Regions from separate parts of the Streptomyces sp. NPDC026206 genome, predicted to be linked through region 3. Evidence: riboswitches for the same ligand, from Rfam matches in the RefSeq annotation. Region 3 holds a riboswitch; each other region holds the start of a gene.

The links. A riboswitch is a leader RNA that binds a small molecule or an ion and turns the genes downstream of it on or off. The one in region 3 is predicted to bind cyclic di-AMP.
Region 1: it holds a riboswitch for cyclic di-AMP, as region 3 does, so the genes downstream of both, AB0F13_RS09860 (transglycosylase family protein) here and AB0F13_RS18070 (C40 family peptidase) in region 3, are expected to answer to the same signal.
Region 2: it holds a riboswitch for cyclic di-AMP, as region 3 does, so the genes downstream of both, AB0F13_RS06455 (peptidoglycan DD-metalloendopeptidase family protein) here and AB0F13_RS18070 (C40 family peptidase) in region 3, are expected to answer to the same signal.
Region 4: it holds a riboswitch for cyclic di-AMP, as region 3 does, so the genes downstream of both, AB0F13_RS03775 (peptidoglycan DD-metalloendopeptidase family protein) here and AB0F13_RS18070 (C40 family peptidase) in region 3, are expected to answer to the same signal.

Annotation. Positions count from the first base shown of each region.
Region 1 covers NZ_JBEZYL010000004.1:314,773-316,955, forward strand. Annotated here, with positions in the region: gene AB0F13_RS09855 (transglycosylase family protein) at 1-801, shown strand, start outside; cyclic di-AMP (ydaO/yuaA leader) riboswitch at 1,096-1,243, shown strand; gene AB0F13_RS09860 (transglycosylase family protein) at 1,248-2,006, shown strand.
Region 2 covers NZ_JBEZYL010000003.1:33,587-35,769, reverse strand. Annotated here, with positions in the region: gene AB0F13_RS06460 (DEAD/DEAH box helicase) at 1-252, shown strand, start outside; cyclic di-AMP (ydaO/yuaA leader) riboswitch at 652-822, shown strand; gene AB0F13_RS06455 (peptidoglycan DD-metalloendopeptidase family protein) at 834-2,108, shown strand.
Region 3 covers NZ_JBEZYL010000011.1:214,900-217,082, forward strand. Annotated here, with positions in the region: gene AB0F13_RS18070 (C40 family peptidase) at 459-932, opposite strand; cyclic di-AMP (ydaO/yuaA leader) riboswitch at 936-1,087, opposite strand; gene AB0F13_RS18075 (endo alpha-1,4 polygalactosaminidase) at 1,334-2,074, opposite strand.
Region 4 covers NZ_JBEZYL010000002.1:54,109-56,291, forward strand. Annotated here, with positions in the region: gene AB0F13_RS03770 (pitrilysin family protein) at 1-781, shown strand, start outside; cyclic di-AMP (ydaO/yuaA leader) riboswitch at 1,015-1,169, shown strand; gene AB0F13_RS03775 (peptidoglycan DD-metalloendopeptidase family protein) at 1,181-1,966, shown strand; gene AB0F13_RS03780 (GntR family transcriptional regulator) at 2,170-2,183, shown strand, end outside.

The DNA of each region.
Region 1 (2,183 bases), on a different contig from region 3:
TGGGAGCAGAGCGGCGGCATCTCCTACGCCCCCCGCCCCGACCTCGCCAGCAGGGCCCAGCAGATAGCCGTCGCCGAACGGATCCTGGCCGCCCAGGGCCCCGACGCCTGGCGCAGTTGCGCCGTCAGTTCGGGCCTGTCCAAGGACGCCCCGGCGCCGGACGTGAACCCCGGCCGGATCCAGAGCCCCGAGCCGGAGGCGACCACGCCCGCGCCCGAGCGCACCACCCCCGCCACGCCCGGGCACACGACCCCCGCGCCGGACGACCGTGCCCCCGGCTCCGCCGGGCCCACGCCCGGCGCGTCCCCCTCGCCCGGCACGCCGGCACCCTCCGCCGACCCGTCCGGGATCCCGTCGGCCATCCCGTCCACGGGCTCCTCGGCCCCCGCGAGCGGCACGCCCGGCCAGTCCGGTGACAAGGACCGCAAGGACCCGTCGGCCGAACCCTCCAACGGCCCCGCCACCCCGTCCGGTACGCCCTCGGGCACGCCCGCCGAGCCCGCGCCCGGCGCCACGCCCGCGCCCGGTGACGCGAGCGGGGAGGCCGGTACGGGCAAGCACCGCGCCGAGCCGCCGCGTTCCGGCGAGACGCAGCGCCCCTCGCGCGACGGCGGCGACGGACGCACGGGCGTCCCGGCCGCGGACGGCTACACCGTGCAGCCCGGTGACAACCTGTCAGCCATCGCGCAGGACCACTCGGTCACCGGTGGCTGGCAGACGCTCTATCAGAAGAACGAAAAAGTTGTCGGATCCGATCCGGACCTCATCCAGCCTGGTCAGCGACTCGACGTCCGTAAATAGCAGGGAGGTTCGGGCCGAATGTCCGTTCCAGTCGAAAGTGAGACATGGCTCTCGTTGACTGGACGCTGGACGGGACGCATCCGTTCTCCTCAAACCCCCTCTCACCTGCGGAAACAGGAGGTTCCTGCGGGTAACTTCAAGCAACTGTGGCTGAAAAGTGGGGTTTGAACCCGTCGGCCGCCTGTGTTTAACGTCGTCACCGCTCGTCATCGCGAGCACCGCGGTCGTCACGCCGAATCCTGCCGGCGACCGGGGGAGTCGTCGCGCAAGCGCCGTTGGCAGGAGCGGGGGAACCAAGGTAAGCCGCCGGAACGGCCGACGGTCTCGCGACCGGAGGACGGAACGGCTCGGGGTGAAGCCCGGAGCGCAGCCGCGCACCGGGCCGGGCAAACTCACAGCCCGAACCCGACAGCTCACCTCGTAGGCGTCGGTGAGGAAACCGACTCATGTCCAAGGGCAAGCACCGTCGTCCGTCCAAGGCCGTCCGCATCGTCACGCTCGCCGGCGTCACCGGCGTCGCCGTGGCAGCCCCGCTGATGGTCGCGACCTCCGCCAACGCCGCCTCCGTCTCCACCTGGGACAAGGTCGCCCAGTGCGAGTCCACCGGGAACTGGCACATCAACACCGGCAACGGCTACTACGGTGGCCTGCAGTTCTCGCAGTCCTCCTGGAAGGCCGCCGGCGGCACCCAGTACGCCGCGCGTGCCGACCTCGCCACCAAGGCCCAGCAGATCGCCACCGCCGAGCGCCTCCTGGCCATGCAGGGCCCGGGCGCCTGGGGCTGCGCGGGTGCCGGCGGCCTGAGCTCCGGTGGCGCGAAGGCCGACGTCGACACCTCCGGTTCCGGTTCCGGCGCCGTGTCGAAGAAGTCCTCGAAGTCCTCGCAGTCCGCCCCCGCGAGCGGGAACTCCGCCGGCAGCCGCGCCGACCGTGCCGAGCGCCCCGCCGCGCCCAAGCACGCCAAGCCGGCGCAGGAGTCCGAAGAGGCCCCGGCGGCCCCGAAGCAGAGCGCGCCCAAGCACGCCGCTCCGAAGACCGTCAAGCAGGGCGACGGCGAGTACGAGGTCAAGGAGGGCGACACCCTCGGCTCGATCGCCACGGCCAAGAAGGTCGACGGCGGCTGGCAGAAGCTGTTCGACCGCAACAAGGACATCATCGACAACGCAGATCTGATCTTCCCGGGTCAGAAGCTGCACCTCAGCTGATCACCGGCTGAGCGAGTCCGCTCATCCGCGAGTCCGCTCATCCGCGGGACCGCCCCGCTCCGATGCGTCTTCCCCCCCGAGCCGCATCGGAGCGGGGCTCCGCCGTTTCCCGGGGCACTGCCGGGCGGCGGCCCCGGGCGGCGTTCCCATTGAGCGAACACATCGTCCATTCATCCC
Region 2 (2,183 bases), on a different contig from region 3:
GCCGGTACGTCCGGTGGCTCGCGCGGCAGCCGCGGCGGCCGCGGCCGTACCCGTACGGAGGCGGCCGGTGGTTCCGCCGCCGGTGGTTCCGGCAGCGGCAACGGTGGCGGGCGCCCCTTCCGCGGCTTCGGCGGCAACGGCGGCGCCGAGGGTTCGCGCCGCTCGGGCGGCACCCGTCCGGGCAACGCCGTCGGCCGCTCGCGCCGCAGCGGCGGTGCCGGTGGCGGCGGCCGCCGCTCCGCCACGTCCTGACGCCGGAGTGAGGCGGGGCGCCGCGACGCCCCGCTAGGTGACACAGATGTAGATGCAGACGGGCTGCCGGGCCCGTACGGCAGCCGATGGCTGCCGGGCCCGGCAGCCCGTCCGCATGTCCGGGGGCTGGTTGCCCGTCCCTCTGCCCTCTCTTGCCGCCGCGCCGACCGCTCCGCCACCGCCCCGCCGTCGTCACCCACACGTTCACCCGGACCGGACCACCACCCCGTACCGTCCGCATTCGGACGAATAACAACTGACGAACGGTCAGCTTCACCGCATCGCAAAATCCGCCCAAGAGGCGTGCAGTTTCACGCTTTCGGCTTGGAAACCGGTAGCCATGTCTATTAACGTTCGATAACGCAGCGCGGTTGTCGCAGCCGCCGCAAGAGGCGGCGCCGCGCGCCTTCGCCGAATCCCGTGGGCGGAACCGGGGAACCATCAACTTTGGGGTGAATCGGACCGCGCGCCGGCCCGTAGGGGACCTTCCTGCTCCGAACCCTCCCTCAGAGCCTGAACGGCCTGGGAGGGACCCCCACGCTGACCCGGTAGGCGAGTGGGAAGGAAAGGAGTGCGCCTCCGTGGCGTCCAACAGGCCTGCGCACGACGACAGTTCGTACGACCCTTCGTACGGCTCTCCGTATGAATCTACGGATGAATCCACGTACGAATCCACGTACGAATCCACGGATGAGACCCCGGCTGACGCTCCGGGTGGCACCGCGTACGCCGCCGCCGGGGAACCCTGGAGCGAGTGGAACCCCACGGAGGACTCCGTGGCGCCGCCCGTCCGCGGCCGGCACCGCGTCGTCAAGCAGCGCGGCGGCACCATGGCCCGCAGCGGCGCGGTGCTGGGCGTCGGTGTCATCGCGGCGGTCGGTGCGGGCGGAATGGCGAGCGCTCAGGACCGTCCGGCGCCGATATCCGTGCCGGACCTGGCGCAGAAGATCCCGGGCGTCGGCTCCCTCATATCCGGCGGCGAGGAGAAGCAGGCCTCCGGCGACGGGGTCTCGGTCCGGGCCGAGGCCGGTGCCCAGGCACCGGTCACTGTGGAAGCCACGCGCAGCACGGCCGACGCGGGCGAGGCGCTGCGTGCCCGCATCCTCCAGCAGGCGGAGCGCCAGCAGAACGCCGCCGACGAGGCCGCACGCGAGAGCGAGGCGCATGCGGCGGCGGAGCAGAAACGGAAGGCCGCGGCGGAGAAGGCCGAGGCGCACGAGGTGCAGGAGGCGCGGGAGTCGGAGAAGGCGCACGAGGCGCAGGAGTCGGAGAAGGCGGCGGCGCAGGCCGCTCAGGCAGCGGCCCCAGCGGCCGGGGCGGCCCCAGCGGCCGGGGCGGCCCGGTCACCCGGACCGGCTGCCGACGAGGGTGCGAAGGCGGAATCGGGCGGGTCCGAGGAGGCCGCCGCCCCCGCGAGGCACTCCGCCCCGGCCTCCGGGAGGGGCGGTTCCGCGCTCACCGGCTCGTTCACCCTCCCCGTGGGCTCGTACACCCTCACCGCGGGCTTCGGGCAGGCCGGGAACATGTGGTCCGCGAACCACACCGGTGAGGACTTCGCCGCCCCGACCGGCACCCCGGTCAAGGCGGTGGGCGGCGGTACGGTCACCCAGGCCGGGTGGGCGGGCGCGTACGGCTACCGGATCGTGCTGACGCTCGGCGACGGAACCGAGATCTGGTACTGCCACCTGTCGTCCATGGTGGTCACGTCCGGGAAGGTCGGTACGGGCACGATCATCGCCCGGGTCGGCGCGACCGGCAATGTCACCGGCCCCCATCTGCACCTGGAGGTGCGGCCGGGCGGCGGCGCGCCCGTCGACCCGCTGTCGTGGCTGCGCGCCAGGGGGCTGCAGCCGTAGGGCCGATGCGGGGCGCAAGGGCCGCGATGTGGGGCCGCCGGGCCCGGGACGTGGGGCCCGGGGGCCCGGGACGTG
Region 3 (2,183 bases):
CCGTCGGGCCGGGGGGCGAAGGCCCGCAGCACCCGGGTGGCGTCGTCCTCGGTGATCTTCTCCAGGGTGCCGGAGAGCGCCAGGAACGGCCGTAACTCGTCGCGGCTGTTACCGGTCAGCAGGTCGATGTCGCCCGCCCGGCCGTCGCGCAGGGTGCGCCAGGGCACGTCCGGTACGAGGTCGCCGCCGTCGACGACCGGGCAGAAGGGGGCGCCCGAGCGGGCGAGCCGGCCCCAGCGGTCCTCGTGGGCGGGCAGGGCGGCCATGAGGGCGTCCACCTCGTCGGCCAGTCGCCGGGGCGCGATCGCGGCGAGGGGGGCCGCGGTGGGCGCGGCGCCGAGCCGGGCGGGGCGTCGCCCCGGACCTCCCGGCCCCGATGTGCCGGACGGGCTGATTGTGGGCCCGTCCGGCGAGCGGGGACAAGGGGGCCCGGCCGGCCGGGCGTCGTCCTGGTCGTCCTAGTTGACGCGCCCGTACCAGACGCTGTTGCTCCAGATCTTCTCCAGCCGGACGGAGGCGCCCGGCTTCGGCGCGTGCCAGATCTTGTTGCTACCCGCGTAGATCCCCACGTGGTAGACGTTGCTGCCCGAGTGGAAGAAGACGAGGTCGCCGGTCTGCCGGGAGCCGCCGGAGAGGTGCCGGGTGGAGTTGTACTGGCTCTGGGCCGTGCGTGGGAGGGTCTTGCCGGCCTTCTTGAACGAGTAGAGCGTCAGGCCCGAGCAGTCGAACCGGTTGGGGCCCGTGGCGCCGTACTGGTAGGGGGAGCCCTGCTTGGAGGCCGCGACCTTCAGTGCCTGTTCGCCCACGGTCGCCGCCTGTGCGCCGGGGGCGAGGCCGGGGACGAGCACCGATGCCGCGAGGGTGGCGGCGGTGAGGGCCGACGCGGTGGCGGCCCGGGAAGTGAGTGCGGTTATGCGAGGCATCGCAGACATGCCAAAGCCCTTCGGCATCCGCCTACGAAAGATGACCTGTCGGGTTCGGGCTGCGAAGTTGCCCGGCCACGTTGTGGCTTCACCCCAAGAACCACCGCGTTCGTGGTTCGTACCGCTTGGGTCTCCCGCTCCTGCCGATTCGTCGAATCGATTCCGCACCCGGTGCGGCGGCAGGACTCGGCGTCCGCCCGGGTCGCCCGCCTCGGTGACGGGATCTTGTGTTCGGTGAGAGATCCTGCACCATCAATCGCTCAGATTCGGCGCCCAAACGGTCATCTGTGAACTTCTTCACTTCAGAAGCAAACAGGGAACCATAACGCCTCCCTCACCCGCCATCTGCGCCTAAACCCTTGCCCCGCAGGGGACTTGAAGCACACGGGAATCAACTACCGCGGCCCCGTTCAACACGGGTGGCGCCAGGCGTCCAGCTCCAGCCTCTTCTTCATCGAACTCAGGCCCAGCCGCCCGGCCGTGCCGCAGAACTCCCCCGGCGACAGGTCGTATTCGACATGGAAGACCGCTTTGTTCTGCTTCACGAACGGCGTGAGCTTCTCGCACTCCCCGTACTGCGCGCACTGTTCGTTGACCGCGAAGTCGAAGTCCCGCACGAGCTCCGGAATCTGTTCGAGATCATTCTTCAAACCGATGGCCAGGCCCCGGTCATGAGCCAGTTTCACCAGCATCCGGTTGAAGGCCAGCTGATCGGCCGGTGAGAGCGGAAATCCGGTGCGGTTGCGGAAACCCTCGGTCAGATCGGGTTCCACCGCGTCGAAACCCTTCTGCCGGCACATGTCGATGCGGGCCGCCATGATCGGCCGCAGGGCGTCGAGGCGGCGGATGTCCAGCCATTTCTCGCCGTCCCAGCCCTTGTTGTTCTTCCCCAGCAGCGACCCGGGGAATTCCGACCGGTCGGGCCGGAAGTCCTCCCATGCCCCGGCGTTGATGTAACAGATCACCTTGCGGCCCCGGGAGTGCAGTTCCGCCACCGTCTCCGCGGAGTTCTCGAAACCGTCGATGTCGTAGACGGGCACGTCCACGGACGTGTCGACCTTCCCGCCGAGCTGCCACTGCCAGGGAATGCCCGGCCGGGGCTGCCAGCGGCGCGAGGCCGGTGGCGGGCCGCCGTCCGGCGTCGCCGTCATCCGGTCCGAGGGGCGGTCCCCGGAGGGCTCCGTCGCGTCGTCGGACGTGGCCGAACAGCCCGCGAGAACGAGCAGCAGCGCACCGAGCAGCCCCGCGCGGGCCCGCCTG
Region 4 (2,183 bases), on a different contig from region 3:
CCCCGCCACGGCGACCGCCGTCATCGTCGGCGACTTCACCGGCATCGACCTCGACGAGGCCCTGGCCGAGTCGCTGGGCACCTGGACCGGACCGGGCGCCGAGCCCCGGCCCGTACCGGCGGTCACCGCGGACGACACCGGCCGCGTCGTGATCGTGGACCGCCCCGGCGCGGTCCAGACGCAGCTGCTCATCGGCCGCGTCGGCCCCGACCGGCACGACCGGCTCTGGCCCGCCCAGGTGCTCGGCACGTACTGCCTCGGCGGCACCCTCACCTCCCGCCTGGACCGCGTCCTGCGCGAGGAGAAGGGCTACACCTACGGCGTCCGGGCCTTCGGTCAGGTGCTGCGCTCGGTGCCCCCGTCCGAGGGCGCCACGGGCACGGGCCTGCTCGCCATCAGCGGCTCCGTGGACACCCCCAACACCGGCCCGGCGCTGGAGGACCTGTGGGCCGTGCTGCGCACGCTGGCCGCGGAGGGACTGACCGAGGCCGAGCGTGACGTCGCCGTGCAGAACCTGGTCGGCGTCGCACCGCTGAAGTACGAGACGGCGGCCGCCGTCGCGGCCACCCTCGCCGACCAGGTGGAGCAGTACCTCCCGGACGACTTCCAGGCGCGGCTGTACGAACGCCTCGCGGAGACCGGCACGGTGGAGGCCACCGCGGCCGCCGTCAGCGCGTTCCCCGTGGACCGCATGGTCACCGTCCTCGTCGGTGACGCCGCCGAGATCACCGAGCCGGTCAAGGCCCTCGGTATCGGCGCGGTGACCGTCATCCCCGCCTGACGGGTGCTCAACACCCGGCATCCCCTGTGCCGATGTGCCGGATATGAGTGGACAAGGGAGGCGCGTGAGCCCGCAGAGGCGCACGCGCCTCCCTTATGTCCAGTTTCATGCAGTGGTTGCACGTTGGTCGTGTGGCGTACGTCATAAAAGCCCCGTTCTGTTTGCCGTTCGAATCTGACGCCGTTTAGCGTCAGGGCGGCAGTCCGTCAGATCGGAGCCGCAACCGCGGTCCCGGACAGCCATCGCCGAGTTCCCGAGGCGCGAGCCGAGGGGAGCCGGGGACCCAAACGTCCCTGGGGTGAATCGGGTCCCTTTCACGAGGGAGCCGTAGGAGACCTTCCTGCTCCGAACCCGTCAGCTAACCCGGTAGGCGAGAAGGAAGGAAAGGATCGCCCAGCCATGGGTAAACACCGTCGTCCGAGCCGAGCCGTGCGTGTCAGCGCCAATGTGGCGGGCATAGCCACCCTCGCCGCCGCGGGTGTGGTCGCCGGTGTCGCCGCCCCGGCGTTCGCCGCCACCGACGACAACCACCGCCTTGAGGACACCGGCCTGACCCAGGCCATCGTCATCGGCGACGTCATGGCCGACAACGTCGACGCCCAGGCCGAGACCCAGCGCAGCGCCGCCGACGAGGCCGCCATCCGGCTCCAGGCCGAGGCCACGGCCAAGCAGCGGGCCGCCGACGCCAAGCAGCGCGCCGAAGAGGCCAAGCGCAAGCTCGAGGAGGAGCGCGCCGCCAAGGAGCGCGCCGCCCGCGACGAGGAGCGCAAGCGCCTGGGCACCTTCGTGAGCCCGATCGACGGCTCCTACGTCTCCACCTCCTACAAGGCCTCCAGCGGCCTGTGGTCCTCCGGCAGCCACACCGGCATCGACATGCACGCCGAGACGGGCACCTCGGTGCGCGCGGTCGGCTCCGGCACCATCGTCGAGGCCGGCTGGGGCGGCGCGTACGGCAACAACGTCGTCATCAAGATGTCGGACGGCACCTACACGCAGTACGGCCACCTCTCCTCGATCGACGTCTCCGTCGGCCAGACGGTCACCCCGGGCCAGCAGATCGGCCTCTCCGGCGCCACCGGCAACGTCACCGGCCCGCACCTGCACTTCGAGGCCCGTACCGGCGCCACCTACGGCACCGACATCGACCCGGTCGCCTACATGGGCGCCCACGGCGTCAGCCTGTAGGACCGCGCAGGCGGCGCACCAAGCTTTCCGAAAGACCCCGGCCCCTGGCCGGGGTCTTCGCGTTTGGCCAAAAAATATCCATGAACCGGCTGACCCATCGGAAATCCCACCCGATTGCCATAGAGTCGCTGAACGGTCGTCAATCGTCCGTGATTCACGGGGGTCAGGTCATAAGTCGGAGGTACAGCCATGCGGGGCCGTACGTGAACGGCGATGG